DNA from 4 places in the Streptomyces flaveolus genome. Region 2 is predicted to be linked to each of the others. Evidence: riboswitches for the same ligand, from Rfam matches in the RefSeq annotation. Region 2 holds a riboswitch; each other region holds the start of a gene.
The links. Region 2 has a riboswitch for cobalamin ahead of ACIRG6_RS32145 (cobalamin biosynthesis protein). Riboswitches for the same ligand answer to the same signal wherever they lie in the genome.
Positions count from the first base shown of each region.

Region 1: linked by a shared signal. The riboswitch ahead of ACIRG6_RS07905 (ABC transporter substrate-binding protein) and the one ahead of ACIRG6_RS32145 (cobalamin biosynthesis protein) in region 2 are both predicted to bind cobalamin.
Region 3: linked by a shared signal. The riboswitch ahead of ACIRG6_RS10465 (ribonucleoside-diphosphate reductase subunit alpha) and the one ahead of ACIRG6_RS32145 (cobalamin biosynthesis protein) in region 2 are both predicted to bind cobalamin.
Region 4: linked by a shared signal. The riboswitch ahead of ACIRG6_RS27580 (energy-coupling factor ABC transporter permease) and the one ahead of ACIRG6_RS32145 (cobalamin biosynthesis protein) in region 2 are both predicted to bind cobalamin.

Region 1 covers NZ_JBIWKU010000002.1:566,466-571,995, forward strand. Annotated here, with positions in the region: gene ACIRG6_RS07895 (ABC transporter ATP-binding protein) at 1-121, opposite strand, end outside; gene ACIRG6_RS07900 (FecCD family ABC transporter permease) at 118-1,131, opposite strand; gene ACIRG6_RS07905 (ABC transporter substrate-binding protein) at 1,128-2,180, opposite strand; cobalamin riboswitch at 2,236-2,411, opposite strand; gene ACIRG6_RS07910 (ArsR/SmtB family transcription factor) at 2,827-3,858, opposite strand; gene ACIRG6_RS07915 (MFS transporter) at 3,927-5,144, shown strand; gene ACIRG6_RS07920 (amidase) at 5,200-5,530, opposite strand, start outside.
Region 2 covers NZ_JBIWKU010000013.1:179,297-184,826, forward strand. Annotated here, with positions in the region: gene cobN (cobaltochelatase subunit CobN) at 1-19, opposite strand, end outside; gene ACIRG6_RS32140 (cobyric acid synthase) at 16-1,524, opposite strand; gene ACIRG6_RS32145 (cobalamin biosynthesis protein) at 1,521-2,486, opposite strand; cobalamin riboswitch at 2,593-2,740, opposite strand; gene ACIRG6_RS32150 (hypothetical protein) at 2,881-3,102, opposite strand; gene ACIRG6_RS32155 (inorganic phosphate transporter) at 3,136-4,389, opposite strand; gene ACIRG6_RS32160 (class II aldolase/adducin family protein) at 4,626-5,297, shown strand.
Region 3 covers NZ_JBIWKU010000003.1:204,739-210,268, forward strand. Annotated here, with positions in the region: gene ACIRG6_RS10445 (GntR family transcriptional regulator) at 1-387, shown strand, start outside; gene ACIRG6_RS10450 (DUF3311 domain-containing protein) at 526-783, shown strand; gene mctP (monocarboxylate uptake permease MctP) at 780-2,408, shown strand; gene ACIRG6_RS10460 (GNAT family N-acetyltransferase) at 2,480-2,986, shown strand; cobalamin riboswitch at 3,039-3,179, shown strand; gene ACIRG6_RS10465 (ribonucleoside-diphosphate reductase subunit alpha) at 3,303-5,530, shown strand, end outside.
Region 4 covers NZ_JBIWKU010000010.1:100,187-105,716, forward strand. Annotated here, with positions in the region: gene ACIRG6_RS27570 (chloride channel protein) at 1-1,103, shown strand, start outside; gene ACIRG6_RS27575 (potassium channel family protein) at 1,202-1,696, shown strand; cobalamin riboswitch at 1,830-2,015, shown strand; gene ACIRG6_RS27580 (energy-coupling factor ABC transporter permease) at 2,046-2,741, shown strand; gene ACIRG6_RS27585 (energy-coupling factor ABC transporter substrate-binding protein) at 2,738-3,076, shown strand; gene cbiQ (cobalt ECF transporter T component CbiQ) at 3,077-3,826, shown strand; gene ACIRG6_RS27595 (ATP-binding cassette domain-containing protein) at 3,823-4,671, shown strand; gene ACIRG6_RS27600 (MFS transporter) at 4,687-5,530, opposite strand, start outside.

The DNA.
Region 1 (5,530 bases), on a different contig from region 2:
CCGAGCCGTTGGGGCCGAGCAAGCCGACGGTCTCGCCGGGGCGCAGGGTGAGGGTGACGCCGTCGACGACGACCTTGTCGCCGGTGCGCCGTACGACGCGGTCCGCGTGCAGGCTGCTCATGCCCTTCTCCGTCCGCGGTAGAGGACGGCCACGAACGCCGGCACGCCGATGAGGGACGTCACCACGCCCACGGGAACCTCCTGGGGGTCGAGAACGGTGCGGGCGACGGTGTCCACCCAGACCAGGAAGACGGCTCCGGTCAACGCCGTCACCGGGAGCAGGCGGGCGTGCCCGGAGCCGGTGAGGGCACGGGTGGCGTGCGGGAGGACGAGGCCGACGAAGCCGATCGCGCCGGCGCAGCTGACCAGGGCGGCGGTGAGGAGCGCGGTCAGGGAGAGAAGGACCAGGCGGGTGCGGGCGACCTGGACCCCGAGTCCGGCGGCGGCCTCGTCGCCGAAGGCGAACGCGTCGAGCGTACGGGCGTACCCGAGGCAGATGACGAGGACCACGGCCAGGGCGACGGCGCAGAGCAGTACCTGTCCCCAGTCGGCACCGGTGAGCGAGCCGAGCAGCCAGAAGAGCACGCCTCGGGTCGTCTCCGCGTCCGCCGAGGTGAGGACGATGAACGAGGTCAGCGCGGAGAACAGCTGCATGGCCGCCACCCCGGACAGCACGACCCAGTCGGTGCTGCCGCCGAGGGTGTGGCTGAGCAGCAGCACCAGGCCGAAGGAGAGCAGGGCCCCGAGGAAGGCGCCTGCCGACAGGGACACCGCTCCCCCGCCGACGCCCAGCACGACCACGGCGACCGCTCCCGTGGACGCGCCCGAGGAGACCCCGAGGACGAAGGGGTCGGCGAGCGGGTTGCGCAGCAGCGACTGCATGACCGTGCCGCACACCGCGAGTCCGGCCCCGCATACGGCGGCGAGCAGGGTGCGCGGCATCCGCAGGTTCCACACGATTCCGTCCCGCAGCGGCGCCAAGGTGCTCTCACCGAGGCCGAGATGGGCCGCGACGGCGGCCCACACGTCGCCGGTGGAGATGTCGGCCGGTCCGATCGTCACGGCCACGGCGATCGACGCGATCAGCGCCGCCAGGCCGCCGCCGGTCAGCAGCAGGCTGCGGGTGCTCACTTGGCGAGCCCGAAGTCGCGCAGCCCGGCCGCGACCTTCTCGATCCCCTCGATCGTCCGGACGGACGGATTCATCGCCTGCCCGCTGAGCAGGACGTACCGCTTCTTCCTCACCGCGGTGAGATTGCGGGTGGCGGGGTCGGTCTCCAGGAAGCGGATCTTCGCCTCGGCCGTCTCGGCGGTCTGCTGCTTTCGGGTCAGGTCGCCGATCACGATGACGTCGGGGTCGCGGTCGGCGACGGTCTCCCAGTTGATCTGGGGCCATTCGTCATGGGTGTCGGCGAAGGCGTTCTTCGCGCCGACCGCGCGGGTGATGGCGCCGGGCGCGCCGCAGCAGCCGGCCAGGTAGGGCGACTGGGAGTTGGCGAACCAGTACATGAGGGAGACGTCCGAGGCGCCCAGTCCCGCGGTGGCCGTGCTCACCCGCTGCCGCAGGTCCGCGACGAGCTTCTCGCCGCGCTCCTCGACGCCGAACACGCGGGCCAGGTCGCGTATCTCGCCGTAGACGGTTTCCAGGGTGAGCGGCTCGCTGCGCGATCCGTCGCCGCCGCTGTCGTTGTCCTTGCCCGCCGAGCAGTCGGACGGGGATACGTAGGTGGGCACGCCGAGCTTCTCGAACTGGTCGCGGGTGGCGACCCCGCCCTTGCCGAGGGTGGACACGAACGAGGCGGTGACGAGGTCGGGTTCGGCGTCCAGGACCTTCTCGAAGGAGGGGTTGTTGTCGGCGAGCCGGGGCACGGTCGCGTTCGCCTTCTCCAGGCCCTTCATCACCGGGTCGGTCCAGGTGGCCGTACCGGCCATGCGGTCGGCGAGGCCGAGGGAGAGCAGGATCTCGGTGGTGCCCTGGTTGAGGGATACGGCCCGCTTCGGGGCCGACTTCAGGGTGACCTTGTGGCCGCAGTTGTCGAGGGTGACCGGGTAGCCGGCGGCAGAGGTCCTCTCCGGCTTCGCGTCGTCGTCGCCGGAGGAGCCGCAGGCGGTGAGCAGCAGGGCGGACGAGAGGAGAAGGGCCGGAGTGCGGTGAAGGGCGGGGCTGCGGAGCACGGGCATGCCTTTGGGGTCGGGGCTCGTACGCGGAGCCTGGCCTACGGACGTTCCTCCACGCCGGGGTGCGGAGGTGCCAGCAGGTCTTCGGACTCGGGTTCGTCCGGTCGGGGCGCCTTCCCGGTCTCCCAGTGGCGTAGTGCCCCGCCCGTCCCCCTCACCGCTGCGCGTCAGTTCCGGATTCGCACCGGATTCCCTGGCCTCGGGTGTGGCTCGACTGGCCCGATGAGGCTATCAAGTCCGCCGTCGGGCCGGACCGTGCGATCGGTCACGGCGTGAAAGGGGTACCGAAGAACCGCATGTTCGCCGCCCGCGACTCGGTGCAGTCGACGAGCTCGTCGACGCTCCCTGGATCACCGCCCCGTCGTCGAACCCTCGCCCGGCGTCTGCCCCGGCCTGCCCGGACGGCCACGGATCGCGCACACCACCGGGGGCTGGCCATGTCGGAGGCGCCGCCCCCGGCCCCTCCCGGGACGAAGCGCGCGGCGACGAAGCTGCCCGCCCCGGAGAACGACGTGCCCGACTCCGACCTGACGATCCCGCCCCGGCTGGTCGTCCGGGGCAGCACGACACCGGAGGTGCGGGTCCGAGCAGGAGCTCACGCTGCGGCGCGTGAGCGTCCGGTCGAGGGACGGAACTCCTCGGTCCAGCCTCACGGCGTTCGTACGGGCGGGCTCCCGGCCTTTCGCTGTTCCGGCTCCCCGCCTTCGTCGGTGCCCGCCCCCGATGCCTTCACCAGCACCTCCCCGGCCGCCGTACGGACGTACAGCACCGACCGCCCGGACCTTCGCCGCTGCACCAGGCCCGCCTCCAGCAGCACCCGCAGATGCCCGCCCACCGATCCCAGGCCCCTCCCGGTGACGGCGACCAGCTGGGTCGTACTCATGGGAGTCCCGAGCAGCACCAGCAGTCCCGCCCGCGCGGTACCCATGAGCGCCCCGAGGGCGGCCGGTACCGGCCGGCGGTCGTGGTCGTCGGCCAGCACGCCGAGACACGGGTAGACGACGGCGTACCGTTCCTGCCCCTCCCACGACACCCAACTGGTCCTCGGCGTGACCGGCATGAACAGCAGGTCGGCCCCCGCGGCGATCTCCCGTGGCGGACGGGCGTTCGGGTTGACCTGGAGGCGGCTCTCCCCGATCCACCGCGCCCCCGGCTTCAGCGAGTCCAGCACGGCCGCCCAGCCGCCCTGGCTCACCTGCGCCATGCGGGCGACCATGTCGGCCTCCAGGATGCGCCGCCGGCGCTCCCAGTACGGCCGTACGGTCTCGTCCCAGACGTACGTCAGGAGCACGGTCGCCCGCTCGGGCAGGTCGTCCCGCTCCAGCACGGCGGGGAGCGGGCCGCCGAGAGACACTCCGAGGTCGGCCCGGGCCTGCCGGGCCGGGGTCGCCCGCACCCGGGTCACGGTCTCCTCGAAGCTCTCGCCGATGCACGAGGTGGGGCAGAAGAAGTCGGCGATCCAGGAGGTGCCGAGTGCCGCCCGCACGAGCGGGGCGGCCACCGGGTCGGCGGCGAGGCGCGCGCGGTAACCGGGCAGGTGCGTGTGCAGCCAGGCCTCCTCGCCCTGGTGGGCACCGGTCCCCGCGTGCAGCAGTTTCAGGCTCGCGAACGTCTCGGCGAACGGCGAGAGCACGAACCGGCTGCGGGCGAGGGTGTCGGTGCCGATCTGCCACAAGCCCATACGTACGACCTTTCGCGTGTCGGCGAAACAGTACACACGCCGCCCCGGCCGATCCGAGACTTCGACGCATGCGCAGCTACCGCTCCCTGTTCCGCACCCCGGAGTTCACTCCGTTCCTGCTTTCCTTCGCCGCCTTCGCCGCGGCCCAGACGATCGGCGGCCTGGCCCTCGGCACGCTGGTGTTCCGGGCCACCGGCTCCCCGTTCCTGTCGGCGGTGAGCATGTTCGGGCCGCAGCTCGCGCAGTTGCTGGGGGGTGTGTTCCTGCTCTCGGGCGCCGACCGCCTGCCCCCACGGGCGGTCCTGTCCGGTCTCGGTCTCGCCTTCGCGGCCGGTACGGCGGTGCTGGCGTTGCCCGGTCTGCCCGTCCGGGCGGTCTTCGCCGTCGTACTGCTGCAGGGCCTGGTCGCGTCGCTGGGCGGTGGGGTGCGTGGGGGGCTGATGAACGAGATCCTGTCCAAGGACGGCTATGTCCTCGGTCGTTCGGTGTACAACATGCTCTGGGGCCTGATGCAGATGGCCGGTTTCGCGACGGGCGGCGCTCTGCTGGTGCTCCTGTCCCCCCGTGCCTGCCTGCTGCTCGCGGCGGCGGTGTACGTCGTGTCGGCGCTCGTCACCCACCTGGGTCTCACGGCCCGGCCGCCACGCTCCTCGGGCCGCCCGTCCGTCTCGGCGACCTGGCGCACCAACGCCTTCCTGTGGTCCTCACGCTCCCGTCGTCTGACGTACCTCGGTCTGTGGGTTCCCAACGGCCTGATCGTCGGCGGCGATTCGCTCTACGTCTCCTACGCCCCCGAAGCCGCCGGCACGCTGTACGCGTTCGGGGCGCTCGGCATGTTCGTGGGGGACATGGCGGTGGGCCGTCTGGTGCCGGCCACGGTGCGCCGCCGTCTCGCGACCCCCTTGCGCCTGCTGCTGGCCGTCCCTTACTTGTTCTTCGTCCTGCGGCCGGGAGTGGCGCTGTCGGCCGTGGCGGTCACCGTCGCCTCCGTCGGCTTCGCCGCGAGCCTGGTCCTGCAGGAACGCCTGATGAAGCTCACCCCGGACGACCTTGCGGGCCAGGCTCTCGGCCTGCACGCCACCGGCATGACGGCGCTGCAGGGCGTCGGCGCCGTCCTCGCGGGCACCCTGGCCCAACTCACGTCACCGGCCGCGGCGATGACGCTGATGGCGGCCGCATCCGTCACCGTGACCCTGGCCCTCGCGGCGCTGGGCCGGCACGAGGAACGACGGCCGGCCGTCGCCGATACACGTCCGGGCGTCCTGTCGGAGACCCCGACAGAGTAGGTTCCGACTTCACAGGGTCTTGCCCGGCCGGACGAAGGCGCTGCGAGCGCCCTGGTCAGTGGCCCGCGTGGTCCCCTGCCCACACCATGGGGGTCCGGCCCGACCACGGGCTCGCCTGTTCGAGTTGCCCGGCGAGGCGGTAGAGACGGCCTTCGCGGCCGTATCCGGCGGCGAACTGCATGCCGATCGGGAGCCCCGTCCCTGCGTCGGCCGTCAGGGGCACGGACATGGCGGGCGTGCCCGCTGTGTTGAACGGCATGGTGAACGGCGAGCGGTCGAGGACGCGACGCATCCAGCCGAGCCCGTCCAGCGCCTCTGCGCCGTCGGCACAGGTACCCAAGGACACGGGAAGCTCCGGCAAGGTCGGAGTGAGCAGCATGTCGTGG
Region 2 (5,530 bases):
ACAACAACACTGTGCTCATGCGGGCGCTCCCGGTGGAATGAAGGGCAGTCCTTGTGGCGCGCCGGACTCGATGAGCCGCCACAGCGCGTCCGTGTCCGCGTGCTGTTCGATCAGGTCGCCGAGCCGGTCGAGCTGCTCCTCGCGCAGCGCGGCGAACGAGGTGTCGGGGGCCGGCACGAAGCGGCGGCCCGCGGCGGCGGCCACCTCGCGCAGGAACGCCCGCCGGAAGCCGTCCGACTCCAGCGAGCCGTGCCAGTGGGTGCCCCAGGTCTGGCCGACCCGGCAGCCGTCCAGGAAGGGGACGCCGCCCGTCACCTCGGCGACCCCGTGGTGGATCTCGTACCCCTCGACGCGCTCGCCGAGGGCCTCGCCGACGGGCCGCGTGAGGGTCTTCTCGCGGGCGAACCGCACCCGCACGGGCAGCAGTCCGAGCCCGTCCACGTGCCCGGCGCGGGACTCGACCTCGTCCTCGATGTGCTCGCCGAGGAGCTGGAAGCCACCGCAGACGCCGAGCACGGGCCGGCCCTCGGCGACCCGGCGCGCGATCGCCTCCGCGAGCCCCCGCTCCCGCAGCCACTCCAACGCCCGTACCGTCCCGCGCGTCCCCGGCACGATCACCAGGTCGGCGTCGGCCAGCTCCTCCGGCCGGTCCACGAACCGCACCACGACACCGGGTTCGGCGGCCAGCGCGTCGACGTCCGTGAAGTTGGACATCAGCGGGACCGCGCAGACGGCGACCCGCAGCACGTCCTCGCCGACCGGCGGCGCGACCACGGACTCCCGCACCGTCCCGCGCAGCGAGACCCTCAGCCCGTCCTCCTCGTCGATCCCGAGCCCGTGCCGGAAGGGCAGCACGCCGTACGTCCGCCGCCCGGTGAGGCCCCGGAGCATGTCGATGCCGGGCTCCAGCAGTGACACGTCGCCCCGGAACTTGTTGACGAGGAACCCGGCGACCAGCGCCTGGTCCTCGGGCGACAGCAGCGCCACCGTGCCGAAGAAGGACGCGAAGACGCCCCCGCGGTCGATGTCGCCGACGACGAGGACCGGGAGCCCGGCGCCCCGGGCGATCCCCATGTTCACGATGTCCGTGCGGCGCAGGTTGATCTCGGCCGGACTGCCCGCCCCCTCGCAGATCACCGCGTCGTACGTGCCCCGCAGCTCGGCCAGGCAGTCGAGCACCGTGCCGAGCAACTGCCGCTGCCGCCCGCCGTGGTAGCCGCGGGCGCTCATCTCCCCGACCGGCTTGCCGAGCAGCACGACCTGGCTGCTCTGCTCGCCGCCCGGCTTGAGCAGCACCGGGTTCATCAGCGCGGTCGGCTCGACGCGGCACGCCTGCGCCTGCATGGCCTGCGCCCGCCCGATCTCGGCGCCCTCGCGGGTGACGAAGGAGTTGAGCGACATGTTCTGCGCCTTGAAGGGCGCGACCTTGACGCCCCGGCGCACCAGCCAGCGGCAGATCCCGGCGGTGACGACGCTCTTGCCGGCGTCGGAGGTGGTGCCGGCGACGAGGAGGCCACCGTTCATGACGTACGTCCCTTCCTGCTGACCCCGCGGACGAGCAGCCGCGCGCCCGCGCACACGCCCAGCGCCAGCCAGCCCACGCGCCGGGACAGCCGTACGGCCCGCTCGATGTCGCCGGATCCGGCCCGGACGGCGCGTCCCGCCGCCCCGTTGAGCACCGGCCGGTGTTCGACCCGGCCGCCGTACGAGAGCGTCCCGCCGAGCCGCACGCCCAGGGCGCCCGCGAAGGACGCCTCCACGGGCCCGGCGTTGGGGCTCGGGTGCCGCGCGGCGTCGGCACGCCAGGCCCGCACGGCGCCCCGGGGGTCGCCGCCGGCCACGGTGGTCAAGGCGGCGGTCAGGCGGGCGCCCGGCCAGCCCGCGAGGTCGTCGAGGCGGGCCGAGGCCCAGCCGTAGCGGCGGTACCTGGGGGACTTGTGGCCGACCATGGCGTCCAGCGTGTTCACGGCCCGGAAGCCGAGCAGCCCCGGCACTCCCGCCACGGCGCCCCACACCAGGGCGCCCACGACCGCGTCGGAGGTGTTCTCGGCGACGGACTCCACGACGGCCCGGGCGATCCCGTCGGCGTCCAGCGCCTGCGGGTCCCGTCCGCACAGATGCGGCAGCCGGGCCCGGGCCGCCTCGACGTCCCCGGCCTCCAGCGCCCGTCCGACGGCGCGGGCCTCCCGGGCCAGCGAGGTCCCGCCCACGACGGCCCAGGCGGCGGCGCCGGTCAGTGCGACCAAGGCGGCGGGGGAGCGGCGGACGGCGCGGGTGGCGGCGGTTCCGAGGACGACGGCGCCACCGGCGCACACGGCGGTGTGCAGCGCGCCCCAGCCGCGGTGGTCACGCCACAGCACCCGTTCCACGGCACCGGCGGCACGGCCGAACGCGGCGACCGGGTGTCCGCGGCGCGGATCGCCGAGGAGGAGGTCGCCGAGAAGGCCGGCGGCGGCGCCGTACGCGAAGACGCGTTCGGCGCGCACGGCTCAGCCGGCCGTGGGAAGGGACAGCGGAAGTGCGTCTCTGGTGAGCCCGGAACGGCAGCCGCGCATGGCGATATGTCCTCACTCAGGGTGTCCACGCCCTGGTTCGACGAAATCGGCGGTGAGAGTTCCTGGCTCCCGGGGCCGTACGTGCGTACTGCCCCGGTGACAGTGGCGGGACCGCGCCGGACTCGCACCGGCTTCCTCTCCTGCCGCCGTAATGGCTCCGGCAGTCCACCACGGCCCGCGAACACCCGTCAACTTGCTGTTGACCTGCGGCGGGGGAGTGTGCGAAGGCCCACACACGGGTGGTGTGCGCCGGCACGGAAAAAGCAGCGGGGCGCGGGACGGTGGAGTCCGTCCCGCGCCCCGCGCACGGTGTGCGCCCTGCCGGTCAGGCGACGATCAGATAGATCCCGTACGCCACCGCCGCCGCGCAGGCCGCGAAGCAGGCGTAGGCGCCGGTGACCGCGAGCACCGCGGAGCCGCCCTGGGCGGTGGCCCGCTCCTGGCGGGAGAGGCCGACGATGCCGAGGGTGAACAGGGCCACCAGAGCCACGGTGGCCACGAGACTGACCCCGAAGACGGAGCCGAGGGCTGCCCAGTCGATTGTCATGGCGGTTCTCTTCCTTCGTACCCGGACGCGGGCTCAGACGGTGGTGACGGCCGACGGGGTCTTGGTGTCGGCGCCGGCGGGCGGGGCCGCGACGGTGGCGGTGAGCTCCTCGCTCACGCCCGCCGGGGGCGGGGTCACGGCGGCGATCGCCGTGGTCACCACGCCGGCCGGCTCGGGCTCCGGCGCGTCGTCGCCGTTGACGTTGGTGTGGTCGACGACCTCGCGCCGGGAGATCCGCCAGATCGCGAAGCTGGAGGCGACCAGGAAGACCGCGACGAGCGCCGTGCCCCAGTCACCGAAGCCGCAGACCCACTCGGCGAGCGCGGCGACCAGGGCCGCGGCCGGCAGGGTCAGGCCCCAGGCGACGAACATGCGGGTGGCCGTGGACCAGCGGACCACGCCGCCCTTGCGGCCGAGGCCCGCGCCCATGACCGAGCCGGAGACCGAGTGCGTGGTGGAGAGGGAGAAGCCGAGGTGGGAGGAGGCCAGGATGACCGTGGCGGCGCTGGTCTGGGCGGCGAAGCCCTGCTGCGGCTGGAGGTCGGTCAGGCCCTTGCCCATGGTGCGGATGATGCGCCAGCCGCCGAGGTAGGTGCCCAGCGCGATGGCCAGGCCCGCGGACAGGATGACCCACACCGGCGGGTTCGCGCCGGGGGCGAGGGCGCCGCCGGCGATCAGGGCGAGGGTGATGATGCCCATCGTCTTCTGGGCGTCGTTGGTGCCGTGGGCGAGCGAGACCAGGCCGGCCGAGGCGATCTGCCCGACGCGGTAGCCCTTCTCCGCGGCCTTGCCGTCGGCCTTGCGGCCGAGCGAGTACGTCAGCCGGGAGGCGAGCATCGCCGCGACGCCCGCGACGATCGGGGCGGCGACGGCCGGCAGGAGCACCTTGGTGACGAGCACGTCGCCGTGGACGGCGCCGATGCCCGCCGAGGCGACGGCGGCGCCGATCAGGCCGCCCATGAGGGCGTGCGAGGAGCTGGACGGGAGCCCGACCAGCCAGGTCAGCAGGTTCCAGAGGATCGCGCCGACCAACGCGGCGAAGATGACCTCGGGACGGATGCCGGTCTCGTCGACGAGACCTTTGGAGATCGTGTTGGCGACCTCCACCGAGAGGAAGGCGCCCACAAGGTTCAGCACGGCGGACATGGCCACCGCGACCTTGGGTTTGAGTGCACCGGTCGAAATGGTCGTTGCCATCGCGTTCGCGGTGTCGTGGAAACCGTTCGTGAAATCGAACGCGAGTGCGGTTACCACCACAATCGCGAGGATCAGCGAGAAGCTTTCCATTTACCCAGGCAATCGTTCGAGGTCATTGGCGCGTCGAACGTAGGTAACCAGGGTGAACGGAAGATGAACTGGACCGGGCGTCATGGTGACCGGAAACGGGGTCGTGACCTCCGCGAACGCCTGCGCTGCGTGCCCGCGCCGACGCTCTCCGGAGACGTGCCTGGCAGGATCGCCGTGGGGCGCCGGACCGCGGCGCGGCACAGGGCGTGCGGGACGCCCGACGGGAGGCGTGAACTGTGACGGAATCGCGGGTCGGACAGGTGTCCGCAGGGGAGTCCGAGGCCTGGGAGGCGCTCGTCGCGACGGCCCGGCGGACGGTGTCCGACGGGCTCGTGGTCGGCACCTCCGGCAACGTCTCGGTACGGATCGGCGACACGGTGCTGATCACCCCTTCGGGTGTGCCCTACGACCGTCTGGCCCCCGGCGACGTGACCGGCGTCGACCTCGACGGCCGGCAGGTGCTCGGCACCCTGGTCCCCACCAGCGAGCTGCCCATGCACCTCGCCGTGTACCGCACCACCGACGCCCGCGCCGTCGTCCACACCCACGCCGTGCACGCGACGGCGGTCTCGCTGCTCGTCCCCGAGCTCCCGCTGGTCCACTACATGGCCGCCGCGCTCGGCGGCCCCGTCAGGGTCGCCCCCTACGCGACCTACGGCACCGACGAACTCGCCCGCCACATGCTGGCCGCCCTCACCGACCGCACCGGCTGCCTCCTGCGCAACCACGGCACGATCACCTACGGCACCACCCTCGACCAGGCCTACGACCGCACCGCCCAGCTCGAGTGGATGTGCCGCCTGTGGCTGACCGCCTCCTCGGTCCCCGGCCACACCCCGTCCCTGCTGACCCCGGCCCAGCTGGACGAGGTGACGGAACGCCTGCGCGGCTACGGCCAGCCGACCTGACGGGCCCCTGCCGGGCAGCCGTCCGTCGTCACGCCGAGTGACGTGCGCCCCGGAGGGCAGGCGCCCGGCGGGCCGGCCCACGCCGGGGACCGCACGGGCGGCTGCGGAGGCGGCCCGGACGAGCGGCTTCCGCTCCGCCGGTGCCAGGTCCGGATGCGGGTGCTCGGCGGCTGCGGGCCGCCGGGTGTGCGCCGCCCGTCGCGCCGGGCCCGAAGTGCCGGCGCCCGCCGCTC
Region 3 (5,530 bases), on a different contig from region 2:
GGGCTGCTGGACATCACGGCGGGCGGGCGGGTGCTGCGCATCGAGCGGCTGCGCATGGCCAACGGCGAGCCCATGGCCATCGAGACGACCCATCTGTCGGCGAAGCGCTTCCCCGCCCTGCGCAGGTCGCTGGTGAAGTACACGTCCCTCTACACGGCCCTCGCCGAGGTGTACGACGTCCATCTCGCCGAGGCCGAGGAGACCATCGAGACCTCGCTGGCGACCCCGCGCGAGGCCGGCCTGCTCGGCACCGACGTCGGCCTGCCGATGCTGATGCTCTCCCGGCACTCGCTGGACCGGACGGGCCAGCCGGTGGAGTGGGTCCGGTCGGTGTACCGGGGCGACCGCTACAAGTTCGTGGCTCGCCTCAAGCGTCCCCAGGACTAGGGCCTGTCGTTCCCGCGCGGCACGCGACATTGCGGTTGAGGACCGATATACGGACGAGGTCTTCCGCTCTCTTGACGCCGTCACCTACATTTTCGTGCGCACTGCACCAGGTGATCAGCGAGGGGACGGAGCCACCGCATGTCACAAGCCCCAGAAGTGAGCAGAGGGCCGACGGTGACGCCGGTGCGCGTCGTCATCGCCCTCTGCCTTGTCGCACCGTTCGTCGCCATGCTGTGGGTCGGTTCGTACGCCAAGACCGACCCCACGCTCATCGGCATCCCGTTCTTCTACTGGTACCAGATGGCGTGGGTGCTGATCTCCACCGTGCTGACGGTGATCGCGTACAAGCTCTGGCAGCGTGACCAGCGCGCCCGCCGGGAAGGCGGTGCCCAGTGAACGACGGCGTGAACGGCGTCGCACTCGCCGTCTTCATCTTCTTCTTCGTGCTCGTCACCGCGATGGGCTTCCTGGCCGCCCGCTGGCGCAAGGCCGAGAACGAGCACAGCCTCGACGAATGGGGCCTCGGCGGCCGCTCGTTCGGCACCTGGGTCACCTGGTTCCTGCTGGGCGGCGACCTCTACACGGCGTACACCTTCGTGGCCGTCCCGGCGGCGATCTACGCGGCGGGCGCGTCCGGCTTCTTCGCGGTGCCGTACACGATCCTCGTCTACCCGCTGATCTTCACCTTCCTGCCCCGCCTGTGGTCGGTCTCCCACAAGCACGGCTACGTGACGACCTCGGACTTCGTGCGCGGCCGGTTCGGCTCCAAGGGCCTGTCGCTCGCGGTCGCCGTCACCGGCATCCTCGCCACGATGCCGTACATCGCGCTCCAGCTGGTCGGCATCCAGGCCGTACTGGACGTGATGGGCGTAGGCGGCGGCGAGGACACCAACTGGTTCGTCAAGGACCTGCCGCTGCTGATCGCCTTCGGTGTGCTGGCGGCGTACACCTACTCGTCGGGTCTGCGCGCCCCCGCGCTGATCGCGTTCGTGAAGGACACGCTGATCTACCTCGTGATCGCGGTGGCGATCATCTACATCCCGATCAAGCTGGGCGGCTTCGACGACATCTTCGCCAAGGCGGGCGAGGCGTTCAGCCAGACCAACGAGGCGACCGGGAAGCCGCGCGGCGCGGTGGTGCCGGGCGAGGCGAGCCAGTGGACGTACGCCACGCTGGCGCTCGGTTCGGCGCTCGCGCTCTTCATGTACCCGCACTCGATCACCGCGACGCTGTCCTCCCGCAGCCGTGAGGTGATCCGCCGCAACACCACGATCCTGCCGCTGTACTCCCTGATGCTCGGCCTGCTCGCCCTGCTGGGCTTCATGGCGATCGCGGCCGGGGTCAAGGTGAGCAACGGCCAGCTGGCGATCCCGCAGCTGTTCGAGGACATGTTCCCGGACTGGTTCGCGGGCGTGGCCTTCGCGGCGATCGGCATCGGTGCCCTGGTCCCGGCGGCGATCATGTCGATCGCAGCAGCGAACCTCTTCACCCGCAACATCTACAAGGACTTCATCAAGCCCGACGCCACCCCGGCGCAGGAGACCAAGGTCTCCAAGCTGGTGTCGCTGCTGGTGAAGGTGGGCGCCCTGGTCTTCGTCCTGACGATGGACAAGACGGTCGCGATCAACTTCCAGCTGCTCGGCGGCATCTGGATCCTGCAGACCTTCCCGGCCCTGGTGGGCGGCCTGTTCACCCGCTGGTTCCACCGCTGGGCCCTGCTCGCCGGCTGGGCGGTCGGCATGGTCTACGGCACGGCCGCCGCGTACGGGGTCGCCTCGCCGACGCAGGCGCACTTCGGCGGCTCCTCGAAGGAGATCCCGGGCATCGGCGAGATCGGCTACATCGGTCTCACCGCGTTCGTGCTGAACGTCCTGGTCACCGTGGTCCTGACGTTCGTCCTGAAGGCCGCCAAGGCACCCGACGGCATCGACGAGACCCGGCCGAGCGACTACACGGCGGACGCGGGCGACCCCGGCGTCCAGGTGGAGCTGCCCCCGGCCACCGCGGGCACCTCGCACTGATCCCCCGCGAGCGACGGGCCGTCGGAGAAATCCGGCGGCCCGTCGTCGTGCCCGTCGGGCACACTCGGCCCATGGACTTCGCGATCCGGCCGGCGTCACCCGACGAGTACGGGGCCCTCGGCGACATCACTGCCCACGCCTATCTCCACGACGGCCTCCTCGACTTCGGCGGGAGCGACCCCTACCTCGGCGAACTGCGGAACGCGGCCAAGCGGGCCGCCGCCGCGGAGCTCCTGGTCGCCGCCGCGGACGGCCGCGTCCTCGGCGGCGTGACCTTCGTGCCGTCCGGCGGCCCCATGGCCGACATCGCCCGGCCCGGCGAGGCCGAGATACGCATGCTCGCCGTCGCCCACGACGCGCGGGGACGCGGTGTCGGCGAGGCCCTCGTACGGTCCTGTGTCGACCGCGCGCGGGCCGTCGAGGGCTGCGCACGCGTCGTGCTGTCGACCCAGCGGACCATGCGCACCGCCCACCGGCTCTACGAACGCCTGGGTTTCACCCGCACGCCCGACCGCGACTGGAACCCGCTGCCGGAGCTCGACGACATCACGCTGCTCACCTACCAACTGACGCTCTGACACCGGCGCGGCACAACATCTGGGGGTGCTCGCGGAACCCGGCACAAGATGTATGCTCATGCTCGCTGTCGCCGCAGGGGAATCCGGTGCGAATCCGGAACTGTCCCGCAACGGTGTACTTGTGTGTGTTCGCGTACCCGCGTGAGCGCGCACGGGCTTCAGTCCGAGGACCTGCCGACAGTGCGCCCGGCCGTCCCGGTCCGGGTGCCATGACGTCCGGGCCTCGCGGAATGGGCCGGTGGACGCGACGCCGCGTGCGCTCGTGAGCTGCCCCCGCCCTCCGCCTGGCCCCGTGCCGAGCGAGGGAGTGCCCCACGTGACCATCGCGCCAGCCGACCCGGTCTCAGCGTCCGCTGCGACGGCTTCTGCGACCCCCGTGACCGAGGAAGCCGACGGACCCGGTGCCGCCCTGCTGCGGACCCTGACCGACCTCACCGCCGACCTCCCCGACGCCGACCCCGGCCGGGTCGCCGCCGCCGCACTGCGCGGCCGGTCCGCGCGGGCCGACGAGGCGGAGCTGCGGGAGCTGGCCACGGAGGCCGCGGCCGGCCTGATCTCGGAGGACCCGGTCTACTCCCGGCTGGCCGCCCGGCTGCTGACCATCGGCATCCGCGCCGAGGCCGCCTCCCAGGGCGTCACCTCCTTCACCGAGTCCGTCGCCACCGGCCACCGCGAGGGACTGATCGCCGACCGCACCGCCGGGTTCGTACGGCTGCACGCGGCCCGCCTGGACGCGCTGACCGACCCGGCCGCCGACGACCGCTTCGGCTACTTCGGGCTGCGCACGCTGTACAGCCGCTACCTGCTCCGGCACCCGCTCACCCGCAAGGTCGTCGAGACCCCCCAGCACTTCCTGCTGCGCGTGGCCGCCGGGCTCGCGGAGGACGACACACTCCGCTCGGTGGACGAGGTCGCCGCGCTCTACGGGCTGATGAGCCGCCTGGACTACCTGCCCTCCTCCCCCACCCTCTTCAACTCCGGCACCCGGCACGCCCAGATGTCGTCCTGCTACCTCCTCGACTCCCCCAAGGACGAGCTGGACTCCCTCTACGACCGCCTCCACCAGGTCGCCCGCCTCTCCAAGCACGCCGGCGGCATCGGCATCGCCTACTCCCGCGTGCGCGCCCGGGGTTCGCTGATCCGCGGCACCAACGGGCACTCCAACGGCATCGTCCCGTTCCTGAAGACGCTGGACGCCTCGGTCTCCGCGGTGAACCAGGGCGGCCGGCGCAAGGGCGCGGCGGCGGTCTACCTGGAGACCTGGCACGCCGACATCGAGGAGTTCCTGGAGCTGCGGGACAACACGGGCGAGGACGCCCGCCGCACGCACAACCTGAACCTCGCCCACTGGATCCCGGACGAGTTCATGCGCCGGGTGGACGCGGACGGACCCTGGTCGCTGTTCTCGCCCTCGGACGTGCCGGAGCTGGTCGACCTGTGGGGCGCGGAGTTCGACGCGGCCTACCGGGAGGCCGAGGCGAAGGGCCTGGCCAGGAAGACCCTCCCGGCCCGTGAGCTGTACGGCCGCATGATGCGCACCCTCGCGCAGACCGGCAACGGCTGGATGACCTTCAAGGACACCGCCAACCGCACCGCCAACCAGACTGCCGAGCCGGGCCACACCGTCCACTCCTCCAACCTCTGCACGGAGATCCTGGAGGTCACCGACGACGGGGAGACCGCGGTCTGCAACCTCGGGTCGGTCAACCTGGGCGCCTTCGTGACCGGCGGCGACATCGACTGGGAACGGCTGGACGCCACCGTCCGCACCGCCGTCACCTTCCTGGACCGGGTCGTCGACATCAACTTCTACCCGACCGAGCAGGCGGGCCGGTCCAACGCCCGCTGGCGCCCGGTCGGCCTCGGCGCGATGGGCCTGCAGGACGTCTTCTTCCAGCTGCGCCTGCCCTTCGACTCCCCCGAGGCCAGGGACCTGTCCACCCGCATCGCCGAGCGGATCATGCTCGCCGCGTACGAGACGTCCGCCGACCTCGCCGAGCGGAACGGTCCGCTGCCGGCCTGGGAGAAGACCCGTACCGCCCGGGGCGTGCTGCACCCCGACCACTACGACGTCCGGGCGGCCTGGCCGGAGCGCTGGGCTGCCCTGCGCGAGCGCATCGCGACGACCGGGCTGCGCAACTCGCTGCTCCTCGCGATCGCGCCGACCGCCACGATCGCCTCCATCGCGGGCGTCTACGAGTGCATCGAGCCGCAGGTGTCCAACCTGTTCAAGCGCGAGACGCTGTCCGGCGAGTTCCTCCAGGTCAACTCGTACCTGGTCGACGACCTCAAGCGGCTGGGCGTGTGGGACGCCCGCACCCGTGAGGCGCTGCGCGAGGCGAACGGCTCGGTGCAGGACTTCGCGTGGATCCCCGAGGACGTGCGCGCGCTGTACCGCACCGCCTGGGAGATCCCGCAGCGCGCCCTGATCGACATGGCCGCCGCCCGCACCCCGTACCTCGACCAGGCCCAGTCGCTGAACCTGTTCCTGGAGACGCCGACCATCGGGAAGCTCTCCTCGATGTACGCGTACGCCTGGAAGCA
Region 4 (5,530 bases), on a different contig from region 2:
ACGGGCTGGGCGGCGCGCCCGTCGGGCCGAAGGCCCTGCCCGGCGCCGTCCTGGCCGCGCTGGCCACCCTGCCGCTCGGCGTGGTCCTGGGGCCCGAGGCCCCCCTGATGGCCGTCGGCAGCGGGCTCGCCCTGCTCGCGGTGCGGCGGGCGGGCGCGCACGCGGATCCGAGGGCGAGCGCGATCCTCGCGACGGCGGGCTCCACCGCCGCGATCTCCACCATCCTCGGCGGCCCGGTGGCGGCGGCCGTCCTGCTCATCGAGGGCGCGGGCCTCGCCGGCGCCCGGATGGTCGCCCTGCTGCTGCCCTGTCTGCTGGCCAGCGCGACGGGCGCCCTGGTCTTCACCGGCTTCGGAAACTGGACCGGCCTGGACATCGGCGCGCTGTCCCTGCCCGACGTGCCGCCGAACACCGCCCCCGACGCCGGCGACTTCCTGTGGGGTATCCCGACGGCGGCGCTGATCGCGGTGCTGATCACGCTCGCCCGCGCGCTGGGCCGCCGCACCGTCACCTGGACGGAACACCGCACGGCCGTCCGCATCGTCCTGTGCGCCACGGCGGTCGGTGTCTGCATCGCCGCCTACGCCCTGATCACCGGCCGTTCGCCGGCGGAGGCGGCGCTGTCCGGGCAGGCGGCTCTCGCCCAGCTCGCCGCGCATCCGCACGCCTGGTCGGTGGGCGCGCTGGTCGCGCTCGTCGCGTGCAAGGGACTGGCGTGGGGCATCGCGCTGGGCAGTCTGCGCGGCGGTCCGATCTTCCCCTCCGTGCTGCTGGGCACGGCGACGGCCCTGGCCTGCTCGGGCCTGCCCGGCTTCGGCGTCACACCGGCCCTCGCCCTCGGCATCTCCGCCGCCGCGGCCGCGGTGACGGGGCTGCCGCTGGCCGGCTCGGTACTGGCGGTCCTGCTGGTGGGCAGGGACGCGCACGACCAGATGCCGCTGATCGTCGTCGCGTCGGTGGTCGCCTTCATCGTCGCCCAGGCGGTCCGCCGGAACCCGCCGGAGACGGAGGCGGCGCAGGCGCCGGTGCGACCGGGGCCGGACCGCGGGGCGGAGCCGGATCCGCGGCCGCGGGCCGACCCCGGGGCGGAGCCGGACCGGTGACCGGTCGCGGGGGCGGCGGGCGGGAGCACCGGGCCGGGTCCGGCGCCTCGTCGCGTTCGGCGCGGGTTTGGCTGGTGCGGGTCTGCGCGGCCGCCGGCCTGGTCGTGGCCTACTTCCTGCTGCCGCTCGACCGGCTGGGCCCCCACCGCCCCGTCCTGAGCTGGCTCCTGTTCGCCCTGGCCCTGGCGGTCGTGGCAGCGCTGCTGCTGCGGCAGATCCGCCATGTCCTCACCGGCCGCACGGACACCCATCCCGGCGTGGTCATCGCCCTGCTGATCCTGCTCTCGGTGCACGTCTTCGCCGCGACCTACTACGTCCTGGCCAAGCAGCCCGGTGAGTTCATCGGGCTGCGCACCCGGGTCGACTCCCTGTACTTCACCGTCGTCACCCTCGCCACCGTCGGCTACGGGGACATCACCCCGCACGGCCAGACGGCGCGGGTCGTGGCCATCCTGCAGATCCTCTACAGCTTCGTCTTCCTCACCGCCGCCGGCACGGCACTGGGCCAGCAGCTGCGTTCGCGGGTGGTCCGGCGCACCGACGACAGCCCCGCCCGTGACGACCCGCCACCTCCCCCTCCGCCGCGGGCGTGAGGAGATCTTCGCCACGTCGCGCGAGGACGGCGGCACCGTACGAGGGAGCACCGGCGCGGAATGTTCCCGCGGCCACCGGCCCGGCGGGGGCCGCCCGCGGGGAGGCCTGCTTGTCACCACCCTCGCGGGCGCACTACTGTCGCCACGCCTTGGTGAACGGGAAATCCGGTGAAGTACCGGTGCGGCCCTCGCCACTGTGATCGGGAAGTCCGGCTCCAGCCCACTGACGGGCAGCCACTGGGTCCTTGGGACCCGGGAAGGCGGAGTTCGGGCGGTGGTACCCGTCAGCCAGGAGACCGGCCAAGGCGCGTCGTCCATCCACGAGGTGCTGGAGAGGGTCTGCTGAGCCATGCACATAGCCGAGGGCTTTCTGCCTCCGGCGCACGCGATCGCCTGGGGTGTCGCGTCCGCGCCGTTCGTCGTCCACGGAGTACGGTCACTCACCCGTGAGGTCAGGGAACATCCCGAGAGCACGCTGCTGCTCGGGGCGTCCGGAGCCTTCACGTTCGTGCTGTCGGCCCTGAAACTGCCCTCCGTCACCGGGAGTTGTTCGCACCCCACGGGGACCGGTCTGGGCGCCATCCTGTTCCGGCCGCCCATCATGGCGGTCCTGGGCACGATCACCCTGCTCTTCCAGGCACTGCTGCTCGCCCACGGCGGTCTGACCACGCTCGGCGCCAACGCCTTCTCGATGGCGATCGCCGGCCCCTGGGCCGGATACGGCACCTACCGCCTGCTGCGCCGGTACGGGGCACCGCTGATGGTCACGGTGTTCTGCGCGGCGTTCGCCGCCGACCTGTCCACCTACTGCGTCACCAGCGTGCAGCTCGCGCTGGCCTTTCCCGACCCGAGCAGCGGATTCCTGGGCGCGCTCGGCAAGTTCGGGTCCATCTTCGCCGTCACGCAGATCCCGCTCGCGGTGAGCGAGGGCCTGCTCACGGTGGTCGTGATGCGGCTGCTGGTGCAGTCCAGCAAGGGCGAGCTGACCCGGCTGGGCGTACTGCCGGCGGGCACCGGCGAGCGTGGGGAGGCGGTCGTCCGATGAGCCGCAACACGAAGATCAACGTCCTGCTGCTGGTCGCGGTGGCCGCGCTCGCGGTGCTGCCGCTGGTGCTCGGTCTCGGCGACCACAAGAAGGAGCCGTTCGCCGGTTCCGACGGCGAGGCGGAGACCGCGATCACGGAGATCGAGCCGGACTACGAACCGTGGTTCTCGCCGCTGTACAAGCCGCCGTCCGGGGAGATCGAGTCCGCGCTGTTCTCCCTGCAGGCGGCGCTCGGCGCGGGCGTGCTGGCCTACTACTTCGGTCTGCGCCGGGGACGCCGGCAGGGCGAGGAGCGGGCGGCCCGGCAGGCCACGCACACGCCCGAAGGGGACTGAGTGCTGCCCATCGACGCGGCGGCGCACAGCAGCCGGTGGCGCCACCGCCACCCCGTGGACAAGGCCGTGCTCGGGCTGGGCCTGACCGTGCTCGCGATCTCGCTGCCGCCCTGGCCGGGCGCGGCACTGGTGCTGGTGGCGGCGCTGGCCGTGCTGCTCGGCCCGGCGGGTGTGCCCCGGCGGCGGCTGTGGCGGGCGTACCGGGTGCCGCTGGGGTTCTGCGTGACCGGCGCGCTGCCGCTGCTGGTGCGGGTCGGGGGCCCGGACGGCTTCGTGGGCGCGGCGGACGGCGGAGCGGTGCGCGCCGGGGAGCTGCTGCTGCGCACGTCGGCGGCGTCCCTCGGGGTGCTGCTGTTCGCGTTCACCACGCCGATGTCCGACCTGCTGCCCCGTCTGGTGCGGGCCGGGGTGCCCGCGCCAGTGGTGGACGTGGCGCTGGTGACGTACCGCATGAGCTTCCTGCTGCTGGACTCCGTGCGCCGGATCCGTGAGGCGCAGGCCGCGCGGCTGGGGCACACCACCCGGGCCGCCGCCTGGCGTTCGCTCGGCGGGCTCGGCGCCACCGCGTTCGTGCGGGCCTTCGACCGGGCGACGCGGCTGCAGGCCGGGCTCGCGGGGCGCGGCTACGACGGCACGCTGCGCGTCCTGGTGCCCGAGGCCCGGGTCTCCGTGCCCTTCACGGCGGCGAGCGTCACCCTGCTGGCGGCGCTGGCCGCCCTCACCTTCGTACTGGAAAGGCCGTTGTCGTGAACGAGCCCGTCGCACCTGCCCTGGTCGCCCTGCGGGACGCGTCGTTCGGGTACGAGGAGGGGCCGGTGGTGCTGAGCGGCCTGGACTTCGAGGTGCGCGAGGGGCGCGCGCTGGCGCTGCTGGGCCGCAACGGCAGCGGCAAGACGACGCTGATGCGGCTGCTCAGCGGCGGACTGCGGCCGCATGCCGGTCAGTTGACGGTCGACGGGCGGCCGGTGACGTACGACCGGGCGGGGCTGACCCGGTTGCGGACCACCGTGCAGCTGGTGGTGCAGGACCCGGACGACCAGTTGTTCGCCGCGTCCGTCGCCCAGGACGTGTCGTTCGGGCCGTTGAACCTGGGGCTGCCGGATCCGGAGGTCCGCTCCCGGGTCGAGGAGGCGCTCGCCGCGCTGGACATCGCCGCGCTGGCCGACCGGCCCACGCATCTGCTGTCGTACGGGCAGCGCAAGCGGACCGCGATCGCCGGTGCGGTCGCGATGCGGCCCCGGGTGCTGATCCTCGACGAACCGACCGCCGGGCTCGACCCGGACGGGCAGGAGCGGCTGCTCGACACCCTCGACGGGCTGCGGGCGGGCGGCACCACGGTGGTGATGGCCACGCACGACGTGGACCTCGCCCTGCGCTGGTCCGACGACGCCGCCCTGCTCACCCCGTCCGGGGTGCACACCGGCCCCACGGCGCCGACGCTGGCCCGCGCCGACCTGCTCGGCCCGGCGGGGCTGCGGCTGCCGTGGGGCGTGGCTGCGGCGCGGCTGCTGTGCGCCCGTGGGCTGCTGGCGGACCCGGTCGAGGGGCCGCGCACGGCGGAGGACCTGGCGGCCCTGGCCGCGCCGGCCGACTGACCGGCCCGGTGCCGGTCAGTTCGTGGAGTCGCTGTACTCCGCGTCCCGCGCGGGTGCCGGCTCGTCCTCGGTCGGGTGCTGTGCGGCGGCGCGGCGGCCGGGCAGGACGGCGAGGACGATCGCGGTGCCGGCGGCCATGATGATCCCGCCGATCAGGCTGGTCGTGGCGACGCCGTGGGCGAAAGCCTCGTGTACGGCGTCGGCCAGGGCCTGGGCCTGCTGCGGTCCGGCCGACGGCGACTTCGCGATCTGTTCGGCGACCGCGAGCCCGCCGCCGACGGAGTCCTGGGCGGTGTCCAGGGCGGCGGCCGGGAGCCGGCCTCCCACCAGGTCGGCCAGTTCGTCGCGGTAGGCGGTGCCGAGCAGGGAGCCGAGGACGGCGATGCCGAGCGAGCCGCCGAGTTCCAGCGCGGTGTCGTTGGCGCCGCCGCCGACGCCCAGTTCGCTCTCCGGGAAGGAACCCATGATGGTGTCGGTGGCCGGGGAGACGCTGAGGCCGATGGCGAGACCGAGCAGCAGCATCGGGGCCAGGAAGCCGGAGTACGTCGAGCCCTTGTCGACGAGGACGAGCAGGAAGACGCCGACGGTGCCGATCACCATGCCGGACCCGATCATGGCCTTGACGCCCAGCTTCGGGGTCAGCCGCCCGGTCACGGCGGCGCCGACGAACACGGCCCCGGCCAGCGGCAGCAGCCGTACGCCGGTCTCCAGCGCGCCGTAGCCGAGGACGAACTGCAGGAACTGCGTGGAGTAGTAGATGGCGCCGTAGGTGCCGAAGAAGAAGAACAGCACGGCCAGCATCGAGCCGCTGAACGGCCGCTGGAGGAACCTGCGCACGTCCAGCATGGGGTGCGGGTGG